DNA from 2 places in the Tindallia californiensis genome. Region 2 is predicted to be linked to the other one. Evidence: riboswitches for the same ligand, from Rfam matches in the RefSeq annotation. Region 2 holds a riboswitch; the other holds the start of a gene.
The links. Region 2 has a riboswitch for cobalamin ahead of eutS (ethanolamine utilization microcompartment protein EutS). Riboswitches for the same ligand answer to the same signal wherever they lie in the genome.
Positions count from the first base shown of each region.

Region 1 (7,410 bases), on a different contig from region 2:
CCGCTCGATGACCAAAGTTGTCCTGAGCGATCAGTTTAACGGCTTTTTCTGAATCATAATCAAAATATCCTTCATCGTCTACATCACCACGATCTATTTCCTGATCTGCCTCATCGAAAACAGCAACCTCCGCATGGCGGTTTGGCGAACCATCATCAAAGATAACTCTTACTCTTCCTTCTTCCACCGTCTCCACCAGCATGGCATGAGCAAACGCACCAATACTTGTTAATGCCATGGCCAGTAATAGGATGATTGCGATGGAACCTAGATTTTTGCTATTCATTGTCTATCACCTCTTTCTCTATTCTGTCACCAGCATTGCCGGTTTTGCTTTTTGAATTAGTTGAAGGGCAGATGCCGTCACCAGTGCCTCTATCAGAACCAGAGGGATATGTCCTACAATCAAAATATTAATAACGGACATAAAACCTTCTCCAAAACGTGGATCGGTTAAAAACAGTAACACAATCAGTAATCCTACCGTAATCGTTACGGATAACGCTCCTACCAAAGCACCTCTTAGAAAAACCGATTTATCGGTCATTCTGCAAAAGATCTTATGCGAAATAAGAGCGGGAATGGAAAGCATCATTGTATTCGCACCCAGAGTCGTCAATCCTCCATGCTGAAAAAGCACAGCCTGAAGCAATAACCCTACAAAAATAGCAAGTGGTGCTCTTCTTCCCAGCATCACGCCCAATAATCCAGAAAACAAAGGATGAATGGTGGAAGGGCCTACCGGTATGCTGATAAGGGATACGGCGAAAAAAGCGCCTGCCATCAGACTTGTTTTTGGTATTTCTTCCTCTGTCATTCCCTTTACGGAATAGGCGATGGTAGCTGCTGTAATGGCTGTCGTTCCCACCGCTACAGGCGTACTTAAGACACCATCAGAAATATGCATTGTATCTACCTCTTTCATCAAAGCTAATGTTACTACTAATGAAATTTCTTTTTACCTGACTCCTGCTTCTACTCTACGATTACTTCAATGGATCCTGTTTCAAACGCTACTTCTCCCTCATGAAGAAATTGGAACACCACTTGAGTCGTTCCTTCCTCCACGCCTTTTACATGAACATGATCGCCATGCATATCAAAAGTGACGATTCCATCTTCAGCACCTTCTGCTAAGGCAGCACCTAATGTATAGTGGTTTCTATCCAAGGCTACTTCTTCACCATTTCCTTCTAGATAAGCACCCAGAGAAACGTGCCCTTCCTTCTCTATCACAGGAAGGCTTCCATGCCAGTGATCATCATGATAATAAGCAATTACTTCATCTTCGCTACGGTTTATAATTTCAAATAAGCTGATCTCCGTAACTTCTTCAGACGCTTCTGTTTCTGTTTCTTCTGCCGCTTCTCCTTCTCCTGCAAGTACCTGTACTTCAATTAAAGATGTTTCAAACTCGACTTCTCCATCATGAAGAAATTGAAATACCACCTGAGTGATCCCTTCCTGCTCGCCTTTTATATGGACATGATCGCCATGCATATCAAAGCTGACGATTCCATCTTCGGCACCTTCTGCTAAGGCAACAGCTATTGCGTTATGGTCACCATCCAGTTCAACGGCTTCTCCATTTTCTTCTAAATGTGCACCTAGGGACATATGACTGCCTGCTTCCACCTCTGGGATAAAACCATGCCAATGGGCATCATGATAATAAGCTACTACTTCATCTTCACTGCGATGAATCACTTCATACAAACTAATGTCTCTTACCTGCTCCTGTCCTTCACCAGCTTCAGCTTCTGGTGCTGCATCTCCTGAGCACCCAGATAGTATGAGCAGTGCTGCGAGTAAAACAATTCCTGCCAATCCTTTTTTCTTACTTAACTTCATGATATAATCCTCCTCTTTTCTCTGTACTGTTTTTATGATTTATTGTCAGCCATTAAATGGCTTGCAATCAAAAATATGATTGATCAGTGTATGTGCTTCTTCCACAGAGCGGGGTTTATGGTGCGTATCCCGAAAAAGCTTTGCCAAGGCAGGGATTGGTAACGAAGCCGCCTGTAAAATACTTTCGTCACGAAGTAAATCGTACTCACCACAGGCCAGCACTTTTCCTTTTTTCATCAATATTATTTCATCTGCCCATTCGTAAGCCATGTCCACATCATGAGTGCTGTATACCAAGGTAGCTCCTTCTCCCACCAACCGGTCCAATAATTCTCGAAAATGAGAGGCTGCTTCCGGATCTAGTCCGGAAAAAGGTTCGTCAAAGGCAAAAATAGGTGGTTCCATCGCCAGCAACCCAGCAATGGCTGCCCGCTTTTTTTGTCCTAAACTCAAGCTGTAGGGAGGTCGCTCTGCCAAACAGGAAATCCCTACTCTTTCCAAAGCTTTTTCTACCCGCTGCTGAACCTCGGCTGGGTTTAGTTTTAAATTTCTTGGCCCAAAAGCAATGTCGTTAAAGATAGTCGTTGAAAAGAGCTGATCGTCCGGATTATCAAAAAGAAGGCCTATCTTCTTTCGTATTTCCTGTAAATGAGCCTTCTCTACCGGCAAACCATGAATTTTCACTTCTCCCTGCTGAGCAGGAATAATACCGTTAAAGTGATATATCAAGGTTGTTTTTCCACTACCATTAATTCCCAGAATGGCGGTTTTTTTACCTGCTTTGATTTGGAGGTTAACCTTTTCAAAGGCTGGTGTTGTATCTGGATAGACATAACTTAATCCAACGGTTTCGATAGCAATCATCCTAGCACCCCCTGTTCCAACATAATAAGCGTTATGATAAACATAACGGGAATTCCTGATCGAATCCAATCTTTCCCTGTGATTTTTCTCGGTTTTCCAATCGGCATTTCTCCTTGAAATCCTCGGGAACTCATCGCTCGGTAAACTGTTTCGGATCGATTAATGGATTTGATAAACAGTCCGCCAAACAGTTCGCCGTAAATCCTTAAGGAATATCGGCTAAGCTGTGCCTGAAAGAGCCTGGATTTCAGTGCTTTTAATGTAGTTTGCATATCCTGAATAAAAAGAAACCCATATCGGTAAGCAAGATAAATGGTTGTTGTAATAATTCTGGGCATTTTTAAGTGTTCCAACGCTTCCAGCATTTCTTCCACTGGTTGATTGATAAAAACAAATAAGGTGAAGGTCATTGCTGTCAGGGCTTTCAGTACAATCAATGCGGCAAACTCTATCCGATCCGGAGTCGGCGGAATCCCTGCTCCAAAAATCAGTGGCAGGCTCATCAATCCAAGAAAAGGAATCAATACGGCCAGCTTCTTCATGAGTTGCCCCAAAGATAAACCACCCCATCCTGCATAAAGGATGGCAAAGATAAAAGCTACCCCTAGAAATTTCACTTCCGCCAAACTGATAACCCCAAAAACATAGATAAGGCCTGAAATCAATTTCGTTCGTGGATTCCAAGTAGATGCTTTCCATCCACCGCTTTCTTTTTCAATACACTGAGACATAGAGTGATGATCGCTCATTGATAAACCCCTTTACCTATCAACAAAACCTATCAACAAAGACGTTTGGCGTCTGCTGTCATTGAGAATTTCAAGTTGATAATAAATCATTCCATTCAAAATAAAAATAATAAGTGCTCACTAACAAAAAAACAATTCCGGTCTTCGCTTTTGAAGACCGGAATTTCTCACACAAAAAACACTTAACGATGACTGAAGACAAAGCAAGTGCATGAGTAGCGACCAGCCCTTTCACTCGAAGGGTAACGCACAAACATTCAGGCAGGTCTCCTGGCTTGCACTCCACACTCTCCCCATCTTCCCGGCTTTTGCCAGTGATCTATCGGGGACAGCTCCTGCTTACAGTGACGGGATCGCACCGGACTTTCACCGGTTTCCCTATTCTCCCTTACGGGCACCTGAACGGTTTTATTAAGTTTCATTGTTTTTTCATTTCTTGATTCAGCTAAATTATCACACTAAACCTTCTGTTTGTCAAGTAATCACTCCTTGAACTATGCCTAAGGACCCAACAAAACCCTCTATGAGCAGCAACAAAAACCCATGGAAAAACTTTTTTAATCCTGTAAAATCATAGGTGATGTTAAACCAATAACAACGTATCTTAACAAAATCCCGGAAATAACCATAAATCCGAAATGAGGTGAATCCGACGAATCCCCTACTAATTGGTCTTAACGCAATTCGAAAAGGAGTGTTTATAATGAAATCAACCAACCTTAAAACCACATTATTATCTACTGCTGCCATCTTAGTACTGACTGTCTTAATGACGTCGACCAGCTTGGGTGCTTCCATCGGTGAAACTGTTAATCTTAATCTAACCAGCCAAGCTCATGGGCAACATGCGGTTCCCAACGAAACGCAGCGCCACCCGGTATCTTCCTTCGATGCGGCCGAACTTATTTATCTGGAAGCTGTCTCTGTTCATCCTATTATTTTAGACGATTATGTTACTTATGAAGATAAGATGGCTTTTTTTGAAGCAGAAGCCGAAAAAGCCGGCTATATTGGTTTTCGCTTTGCCGACCTGCAGGGTAATGCAGTGGCTTTAGATCAGCAAGGAAAAGAATTTGATGTTGCGGATCGGAAGTATTTCCAAAACGCTTTAGCAGGCGAACCAAATGTTTCTGATGTATTAGTAAGCAAAGAAACAGGAGAATCGATTGTAGTTTATGCAACGCCGGTATATCTTAACGAAAACCTGGCAGGCGTGTTGTTTGCTTCCAGAGTAGCAAAGTAATCTAAAAATCTGACGAACCTTCGTAAAAGGGCCGTCAGATTTTTTTTATTCCTTCAATGGAAAACCGTTCTCTATAAACGGTTACATATTCACTAGGCGTCATGCCTGTATATTTCTTAAAGGTTTTTCGAAAATGCCCATAATCTGTATAATTCAAGTAGTCCATCACGTCATAAACACTTCGCTTTGAATCCAGGAGCAGATAACGGGCACCATATATTTTAGTACGCATCATGTATCGGGTCAGACTGACCCCGCTTTCCGTGATAAAAGTTTTACTTAAGTGACTTCGGTTAACAAAAAGCTGATCGGCAATATCCTGAACGGTTTCCAGATCGAATTCTTTATCCAGATAGATCGAAATCGCCCGTCGTACCAGCGGATGTTGAGCATGAGGCAAAAAGATGTCCCGGTAGGCCTGCTGAATAAAAAGCAAGGTGGCAATAAACTGTTCCTGCGGATACTCAGCTTCTTCAATCCACTCAGCGGCACCCTGGGCAAAATCAACCACTTTTTCACGAATAGAATGTAGTGGCAAAAACTGTATGATCCTTTCTATGGCTTTCGCATAGTTCGGAAACTGATCCTCCGCCCCTTCTTTTCGCTGGTTCATCAACGTCCAGTAACGAAAAAACAAAGGCTCTGATTTCGGATAGGGAGCCGCAATTTCCTCTGCAATTTTTTTTGACATCTGAATGAGATCTCTTTCATTTTGAAGGAAATAACCGGATAATCGCACAAACAACTCTTGGATTTCAGTAGCAGGGATCATAGCTTCCATATAATCAAAACAACCTTCTAAAAAAACCCTTCTTACTCGTCGATAATCTTTGCTATTTCCAGAAATAATGGTGATGCTTTCCTGCACCATTGATAATCGACACGGTCGCTCCAAGGAAAAGTAAATTTCTTCTTCTATCAAAAGCAAATCATAGCGACTCGCAAGATGCTTTACCAGGAAATCATCTTGCTCTTGCCTTGTCCAGGGAATCACATCAATCGATACTCCCAGGTTTTTATGATGAGAAGACCACTCATCCAGCCAGTCTGTCCAAATATTCCCTATGATACCGCATCGAATAACCATCGTAGTCCTTTCCTGTCGCATCTGATATAATCATTTCCTGCAAATTCATCATCTGTCACAAAATCCATCATCTGTCACAAGATTCATTGCAAGATTTCCAAATATTTTCTATCTTTCCATTATAAACCTTATACCCTATGATGACAACGAAACTCACCTTTTCTGTCTTTCGAATCAAAGGAAGCGCCGCCATGCAAAAAGAAAGATAACCTCTCTAATTTTTTGAATACTTTTTCATTTCTGTCAAAAATCGTTGTATTCTTTTCAGGATGGGTATGATTACTAATATACGGATTTCAAAATATGGATTCCAAAATATCTTTAGCCTAAATAAAGTTCTTCTTTCATTCCTTTTGAGAGGACATTCCCCCAAAAGCATGCTTCAGTGGCTTTGAAACAGCAACCTAAAGGCGGTGTTCCTATGAAATGGTTTCATAAGCGTATTTCCAGAAAAATGGCAGCCTTGACAATGGTTTTATTGCTTGGTTTTTTACTCCTGGCAGGTACTATTCTAAAACAGCAGGCCGCCGATGAGTTGCGTGAAAGCAATCATCAGCGTCTTATTACAGAAGCCAATCATCTGCAAAAAGATTTGGATGCCTGGTTAAAGGAATATATCACATTGGTGGATGCCATGACGACCAATCAAGATTTTCTCACCATCTTGCAGGAAATTGATGACCCCTATACCAAGCACCTCCACCCTCTTTATCAACAGGTTGTTCAGCAGCTTCAGGCAATCCGGCGCCAGCGTCCTCATATTTCTTTGGTTACCGTAGCCCTTGCGGAAGCCAACGATTTAATCACGGATCGCTATCATTACTATATCCATCCAACCTTTGATTTAGAAAACCGAAATTGGTATCAGGAAAGCATTGAATCCTCCGGAACCATCATCACTTCTCCTTATTTAGATTTTGTTACCGGCGAAATGATCGTTTCGGTTTCCCGAACACTTCGAACGGATGGTCGAGAAATCGGTGCCGTCGCCTTAAATGTAGAAATGAAAAGCCTTTATGAGGTCATGGATGCTTTTCAGATAGGCGAGGAAGGATATGCCCTTATTTCCACCAACCAGCAGGAAGTCATTTATCATCCTGAGCTACCGGTTTTATCCATGCCCGGCCAGTACCATTTACCAGATTTTTATCCGCCGGGTTTCCTTTCCGGAGAAAGCGCTGATCAGGAAGCCCGCCAGTTTGATAAAAATGGTGACATCTGGTATTTTTCCACCACTTCTCTTCAGAATTTACCTTGGCAGATTACTGTTATCATGCCAAAGGACGAAGTCATGGCTCCCCTTGAACAGTTAAAAGTCCGGTATTATCAGTTGATGAGCGGAATGATGCTCTTCGCTGCACTGGTAGCTTTATGGATCAGTAGAAAGCTTTCAGCCCCTATTACTTCAATCACAAAAGAAATAAACCAGTACGAGCACGAAAAGCAAATGATGGTATTTCCTGCCACGTATTATCAACGGGAAGATGAACTGGGTGACTTAGTGCGCGGCCTTCACGAGATGAGCCATACCATCAGCCAGTATACAGAAGAGTTACAGGCACAAAATGAGGAGCTGATCGATGAAACCAGACAGCGGAAGGAAATTCAGGATCGTT
Region 1 covers NZ_FNPV01000006.1:27,509-34,918, forward strand. The annotation lists gene BLV55_RS09245 (hypothetical protein) at 1-286, opposite strand, end outside; gene BLV55_RS09250 (CbiM family transporter) at 305-925, opposite strand; gene BLV55_RS09255 (hypothetical protein) at 976-1,851, opposite strand; gene BLV55_RS09260 (energy-coupling factor ABC transporter ATP-binding protein) at 1,897-2,715, opposite strand; gene cbiQ (cobalt ECF transporter T component CbiQ) at 2,712-3,464, opposite strand; cobalamin riboswitch at 3,708-3,881, opposite strand; gene BLV55_RS09270 (PDC sensor domain-containing protein) at 4,168-4,707, shown strand; gene BLV55_RS09275 (helix-turn-helix transcriptional regulator) at 4,742-5,794, opposite strand; gene BLV55_RS09280 (bifunctional diguanylate cyclase/phosphodiesterase) at 6,216-7,410, shown strand, end outside.
Region 1: it holds a riboswitch for cobalamin, as region 2 does, so the genes downstream of both, cbiQ (cobalt ECF transporter T component CbiQ) here and eutS (ethanolamine utilization microcompartment protein EutS) in region 2, are expected to answer to the same signal.

Region 2 (7,410 bases):
AAAATATCAAAAGCTGAAAAAAGCAACTGAGCGCCTGCTACCCATGGGTAGCGGGCTTTTCTTGCAGGTAAGGAAATAACCAGGTATCAATGATAACAGATGTAAAGCGTCGTTTGTAAAGCGTCGTTGCTTCTGATAGAATTGCAAGAATTGTGGTAAAATATAATGAATAAGTTTTTCTGGAAGATACGCTGTACCGGAGGTGTTTTAATGCCGATTGTTTCTGACGTAAAAACAACTTGCAAAAAATGCTATTCCTGTGTCCGGGGATGTCCTGTGAATGCCATACGTTTTGAGGGGGATCAGGCGGAGTTAATGAAAGAAGAATGTGTTCAGTGTGGATTTTGTGTCAATGTCTGTTCTCAGAAAAATAAAGTCATTCGATCAGACAGGAGTGCCGTTGAAAAATCTTTGAGAAACCGAAGAAATATTACCATTGCCATTTTAGCACCATCTATCGTAGCTGCTTTTGAAGAAGAACCGAATCGATTGGTGGGAGCGTTAAAAAAATTGGGCTTTGATCAAGTTTATGAAGTGGCACAGGGTGCGTCAATGGTAGCAAGGGAATATGCGAAACTCTATCGGGAGCCCATCTCAAAACCGATGCTCACCTCGCCCTGTCCGGTTATTGTCAATATGGTGGAACGCCATTATCCATCATTGATTCATCATTTAGCGCCTATTGTTTCTCCGATGATTGCGGTGGCCGATTACATTAAGAAACAACAAAAAGTAAGTTCAGATATTGTCTTTTTTGGGCCTTGTGTTGCGAAAAAAACAGAAATTGATAAAGAATACGCCCAAAATACGGTAGACTATGTCCTCTTGTTTTCGGAATTGAAAGCGATGTTTGATGAAAATGAGATAGATCCGGGAAAAGTAAGGCCGGCTGCTTTTAATCACTTTTACGAAGAATGTCGTGGGCAGGTTTTTCCTGTGGCAGGAGGGTTGTTAAAGGCGGCTGAAATCAGCACGGATATACTGAATAATAAAATCACGGTGGTAGAAGGCAAAAAAGAGGTGCTGGAAACTTTTCGGGCTATTGAGGAAGGTAAGTTGGAACCAATGCTGATTGATATTCTTTACTGCAAAGGATGTATTGATGGGCCGGACTTTTTTCACGATAACAGCTCTCTTCAATACCGGAAAAGAAAAGTCATCGAATTTGCGAATGAAAGCATCGCCAAAAGAGCCGGCGATCCGGAGAGACCGGTAAAAAAGAATAAAGTTCAAATTTCCAGAAGGGTGTATTACAAAACCCTTCAGCAACAACGAACAATCCCAAGTGAAGAAGAAATACGAGACATACTGGCAAAAAGCCAGAAGTATAGCAAAGAAGATGAGTTGAATTGTGAAGCTTGTGGTTATGAAACCTGTCGTGAAAAAGCGATTGCTGTCTATCGGGGAATCGCAGAACTGCAGATGTGTTTGCCTTATTTGTTAGGCCAAAAGGAAAACGAAGTGTATTACTATAAAAAAAGAGTGGAAAACTTTATGGAAAGCGTTAAGGAGATTGACGATCGGATCATAGGGCATTCGGATGCGATCAGAGCCATTAAAAATTTTATTGTCAATGCGTCAAAAACAAATTCCAATGTCTTGCTGTTAGGAGAAAGTGGAACGGGAAAAACCTATATTGCCAATAACATTCACCTTTGTGGGGAACGACGCAATGAAGCCTTTGTTCATATTAACTGCAGTGCGATTCCAAAAGAGTTGATTGAAGCGGAACTCTTCGGTTATGAGGAAGGTGCCTTTACAGGAGCCAGAAAAGGTGGCAGCACGGGTAAATTTCAGCAGGCAGACCGAGGAACTATTTTTCTCGACGAAATTGCTGATATGAGTCCTGCCATGCAAGCCAAACTATTGCAGGTTATTCAGGATAAAGAAGTACAACGGGTAGGTGGGCAGCAGACCATTCCTTTGGATGTCAAAATTATTACGGCAACGAACAAAGATTTGCAGGAAGAAATCAAGAAAGGAAATTTTCGGGAGGATCTATACCATCGCATCAATGTCCTGACTTTTACGGTGCCTTCTTTAAGAGAAAGACCGGAGGATATTCCTTTGTTAGTAGAGTATCTGATGGATAAGCTGACGAAAAAGTACCAATTACCGCTTAAAACCGTTAGCAAAGAAGCGATGAAAGTTTTATGCGAATATAAATGGCCTGGCAACGTTCGGGAACTGGAAAATTTATTGGAAAGGCTGCTCAATATGGTGGAGGGGAGTCAGATCAGAGAGAAACATGTGCCGCTGCACTTATGGAAAAATGAAAATATTAATCCTTTGGCCAATGAAGTGCAGCCTCTGGAAAATTTGTTGGAAAAAGTAGAAAAGGAAACCATTCTCAATGCTTTGAAGAGCACTAATAATAATCGAACAAAAGCAGCCAATCTATTGAGGGTATCACGATCTAATTTCTATGAAAAACTTAGGAAATATGGAATCGATTAATCAGCCTAAGACCGTCCTGGGATCTGTCGCCTCGGGCACATCTTTCGAAAACAAAGAAACTGGCAAAAGGCTGGCTTGACGGTGGGTCCGCTTCATGATAAGATGGGAACAACTAAATAATACTTGTATGGTGACCATTTTTTCAAATGGTTGAAAAGGGAAGAGAGGTGTAATTCCTCCGCGGTCCCGCCACTGTAATGCTGAGTCTCTGTAATTACCACTGTTGTCACAGGCAATGGGAAGGATACAGAAGACGGAGAAGCAGAGCCAGGAGACCTGCCATGTAAGACTCCGAAGTTCCTACGGGAGATAGGAAGGGGATAAGTGATATGTGAAACAAACAAGCCGTTTTGTCTTGTTTGTGATGGTGAAATTAATTACTTAAATCTCTTCAGTGGGACTGGAGAGATTTTTTATGTTCAATATATTAGGCTCAAGAGTAAGGAAAGAAGTTATGTATCAATGTGACTAAACAGCGGATGGGTGCGTTATCTGATCAATTTTTTCGAGAAATCAAAAAAATTGGTTGAATAATGCTTTTTGTCGTGCTATAATCAAAAACAGTACAACGGCGTACGAACATAATAAGCGATGAAGCTTGTAGTTTCCTTTTTTCGTTACAAAGGGAGGACTGCGAGCTTTTTTAGTGTAGGGGGCGTCGTTATGCAGGATGAAAAGCAAAGAATGGTACAGGAATATGTGCCTGGCAAACAAGTGACATTAGCTCATTTAATTGCAAATCCAAGAGAAGATGTATGTCAGAAACTGGGTTTAGTGGAAAGTGAGACAGGTGCCGTGGGAATTCTGACCATTACACCGAGCGAGGGGGCGATCATTGCTGGTGATGTAGCTACCAAAGCGTCTGATGTACGCATAGGGTTTTTAGATCGATTTAGCGGATCTCTAGTGTTAGTGGGCGATGTAGGAAGCGTGGAAGAAGCGATTCAGGAGGTACTTCACATGTTGGGGCAAGTACTTCACTTCACAACCACCGTCATGACTCGCTCATGAAAAAATCAATGATACTGGTTGGAACTCAGGGATCAGGTAAAACCACTTTAATTCAACGACTTTCCAATGACGAAATGGTGTATCGAAAAACCCAAGCCGTAGAATATCACCCGAAAATTATCGACACTCCAGGTGAATACCTGGAAAATCCACGATATTATCATGCCATTGTTACCTTATCTTTTGATGCGAAAATAGTCGCTTTTGTGCATGATAGTACCTCCAGAGACAACTACTTTCCGCCACAGTTTGCCAGCATGTTTAATCAATCAGTAGTGGGAATTATCACCAAGACGGATCATTCGGAAGCAGATGTAGTTCGCTCTGAAGGTTGGCTGAGAAAAGCAGGAGTAACCACTGTTTATCAGGTAAGTGCCTATTCCGGTGCAGGGATAGGGCAGGTTGCCGAGATCCTTTAAAAACAATCACCCAACAAATCGGAGGTTAATATGAGTAAGAGGATAGTCATTGCTGACGATGAACCGATTACAAGAATGGATGTAGCAGAAATGCTGCAAGAAGCAGGCTACGATGTGGTAGGCAAAGCTTCGGATGGATTTGATGCTGTGGAAATATGTAAAAAGCAAAGACCGGATCTGGCAATTCTGGATGTGAAAATGCCTCTTCTGGATGGGATTACTGCGGCAAAAAAAATAACGCAGGAAAATTTAGCAGGAGCTGTATTGTTATTGACTGCTTACAGCAGCGAATCCTTCATAGAAAAGGCAAAGCAGGCGGGAGTCTTGTCCTATGTTGTAAAGCCAGTGACAAAAGAATCGCTCTTGCCGGCGGCAGAAATTGCGATGCATAGAGGAAGAGAAATTGAAGACATTAAGAAAGCTCATGAAAAGACGGCCAGACGTTTGGAAGCAAGAGTATTGGTGGATCGGGCAAAAAGTGCCTTAATGTCACAAAATGAGATGTCAGAAGAAGCCGCCTATAATTATATTCGAAAAATGAGCATGGACAAACGTTGCAGCATGCAAGAAATAGCAAGTACTATTTTAATGAGCATAGAAGGATGAATATGAAACTAAGACAATTATGTGAAACCCATACCTGTTTAAATGAAAACGATATCATACAACTGGAAAAAGTAGCGGAACAATTGCAACTGATGGCCGACTTGTCTGGTGGAGACATCTTTATCGATGTAATGACCAGGGAAGCCGGGGTGGCAGTGGTGGTGGCGGAAGCGAAACCAAGTCAGGGAAAATCCAACTACCAGAGGTCGGTAGTAGGTGAACTGGCATACCGACATCATGAACCGGCAGCGATCCGAACATTGGAAATAGGCATGCCCACCAGAGATTTAAGAGCGATCACACAAGAAGAACAACGGGTAAGACAACATGTGGTACCTATCTTTAATGAAGCAAAGGAGACCATTGGCTGCTTAATTATGGAAAATGACATTTCTCAGGCTGAAAAAGAAAATGCTCAGATGAAAATGTTGACGGAAACCACGGAACAGCTAACGGAGACCTTGGTGGACACCTTACAGGAAGATATTTTACTACAGCCTTATCTGAACGATGGAATTGTTGTCTTTAATGGCAAAGGCATTTCACAGAAAATGAACCCGGTGGCAACACGGATGTACCGCTATTTAGGGTATCAGGAAGAACTGGTAGGTATTCCTTTTGATAATCTGGCTCTGGATGGAAGTCGGTTTAAGGAGTTGGCGGAGACAATCCATCTGAAAACCTCGGAAATTAAGCGGGGAGATATGATGATGGAAGTGAAATATGCTCCCTTATCAGATGAGAAGGATCACTTCAGTGGCTTATTAATGATTGTGAAAGACATCACAGAAGAGAAAAACATTGAAAGAAAATTGATTACCAAGTCTGTGGCAATGAAAGAAATTCATCATCGTGTGAAAAATAATCTACAGACCATCGCCAGTCTGTTAAGGCTTCAGTCCAGACGAACAGACTCGCAAAAGGCAAAACAAGCCTTGGAAGACAGCATCAGCAGGGTGATAAGCATTTCAGCTACCCATGAAATTCTGGCTCAGAGCGGGGTAGACGAAGTAGATCTTCGTACCATCATCGAACGGGCCGTATCTAATACCTTTGGATCTCTGGAAGAGGACTGTGAGATATCCTTGAAGATTACAGGCAGTCGGTTTCAAGTAAGTTCTGACTTAGCAACAACGGTAGCGCTGATTGTCAATGAACTGGTTCAGAATAGCATGAAATATGCTTTTCGGGAACGTGAAAAAGGCCTTATAGAGATCAATATTGAAAAGGGTATTATGTATTCCAGCGTGGTGGTAAGAGATGATGGCTTTGGATTTGATGCCGAAACCAGTACTTCCGGCAGCTTAGGTCTAAGTATTGTTAAAAGCATGGTGGAAGAAAAGCTAAAAGGCCGATTTACCCTTGTTTCCACAGAAGGGGGAACAAAGGCAATGTTTGACTTTAAGATGACAAGTGAATAACAACAGCATACAATGATGTATACTGAATGTATTTTAACAAAGACGTTAAAAAACTCTTGAACAGCAAGAGAGTTTTTTAACGTTATTTTTTTGCAAAGGAGATTTTGCGGTGGCACAACAGCTAAAAAGTGTTGGGATCGATGTCGGTACCAGCACGACTCAATTGGTTTTTTCCAGGATAACCGTAGAAAATACAGCGGCTGCCTGGACCGTTCCTACCGTTCAAATTACCCATAAGGAAGTGATCTATCGTAGTGAAATATATTTTACTCCACTAATCAGTGCTGAGGTGATTGATGCAGCTGCATTGAAAGACATCGTTGCTAAGGAATATCAACAAGGAAAAATGAAACCGGAGGAAGTAGATACAGGAGCCATTATCATCACCGGAGAGACAGCAAGAAAAGAAAATGCGGAGCAGGTACTTACCATGCTCAGTGGCTTTGCCGGAGATTTTGTAGTAGCCACAGCCGGGCCAGATTTGGAAGGCGTGTTGGCCGGAAAGGGTTCTGGAGCCTGTGATTACTCAAAAGAACACAATGCAACGGTAATGAATCTTGATATTGGAGGAGGGACAACCAATGTAGCTGTATTTCAAAATGGAAAATTAATCGATACGGCTTGTTATGACATTGGTGGAAGGCTTATTCAATTTTCAGAAGATCAACACATTACCTATACTTCTCAAAAGGCGGAGGCTCTGATCAAACATTTAGGCTTAGAAATAGCTTTAGGAAAAAGACCTTCGATGACAGCCTTAAAGCAATTTTGTCAGGGAATGGCCGAAACCATCGTAGAAATTATGAATGCTGACACCCGTTCTCCTATACAAGAACTACTTATTACAGATCATGGTTTAAGAAAAAACCATTCCATTGACAAAGCTTTTTTATCTGGCGGCGTTGCTGATTGCGTAGCCTCTGCAAACCCTGAGGAAGACGACTGGTTGAGATACGGAGATATAGGCATCCTTTTGGGAAATGCCATTGCTCAGTCAGCATCCGAAACAAACCATCAGATCCTTTACGGCTCGGAAACCATAGGAGCAACGGTGGTGGGTGCCGGCAATCATAGTACAGATGTTAGTGGCAGTACGGTTCATTATGACGGAGAATTATTGCCCTTAAAGAATATACCGCTTATCAAACTGGATGAGGAAGAAGAAGCATTACCGTCGGCTGATCGACAGCAAAAAATGAGTGAAAAAATGGAGTGGATTCAAAAACAAGGCGATACCTCTTTGGTTGCATTAGGAATCAGAGGTCAACGAGGTTACGGCTTTAATGAAATCCAAGCCTTAGCCAAGGATATCGCCATGGTCAGTGAAAAAATTAATGGATCGGATCACCCCTTAGTAGTAATCCTGGAAAGTGACTTCGGTAAGTCGCTGGGGCTTTGCCTGCGAAGCATGATTCCCAAAGGGCAAGGGCTGATCTGTATCGATTCAATTAATGCGGACAATGGAGATTATATTGACATAGGAGTTCCCATTGCAC
Region 2 covers NZ_FNPV01000003.1:393,000-400,409, reverse strand. The annotation lists gene BLV55_RS05870 (ECF transporter S component) at 1-17, shown strand, start outside; gene BLV55_RS05865 (sigma 54-interacting transcriptional regulator) at 211-2,457, shown strand; cobalamin riboswitch at 2,569-2,755, shown strand; gene eutS (ethanolamine utilization microcompartment protein EutS) at 3,121-3,468, shown strand; gene BLV55_RS05855 (EutP/PduV family microcompartment system protein) at 3,465-3,887, shown strand; gene BLV55_RS05850 (ANTAR domain-containing response regulator) at 3,918-4,493, shown strand; gene BLV55_RS05845 (sensor histidine kinase) at 4,496-5,914, shown strand; gene eutA (ethanolamine ammonia-lyase reactivating factor EutA) at 6,024-7,410, shown strand, end outside.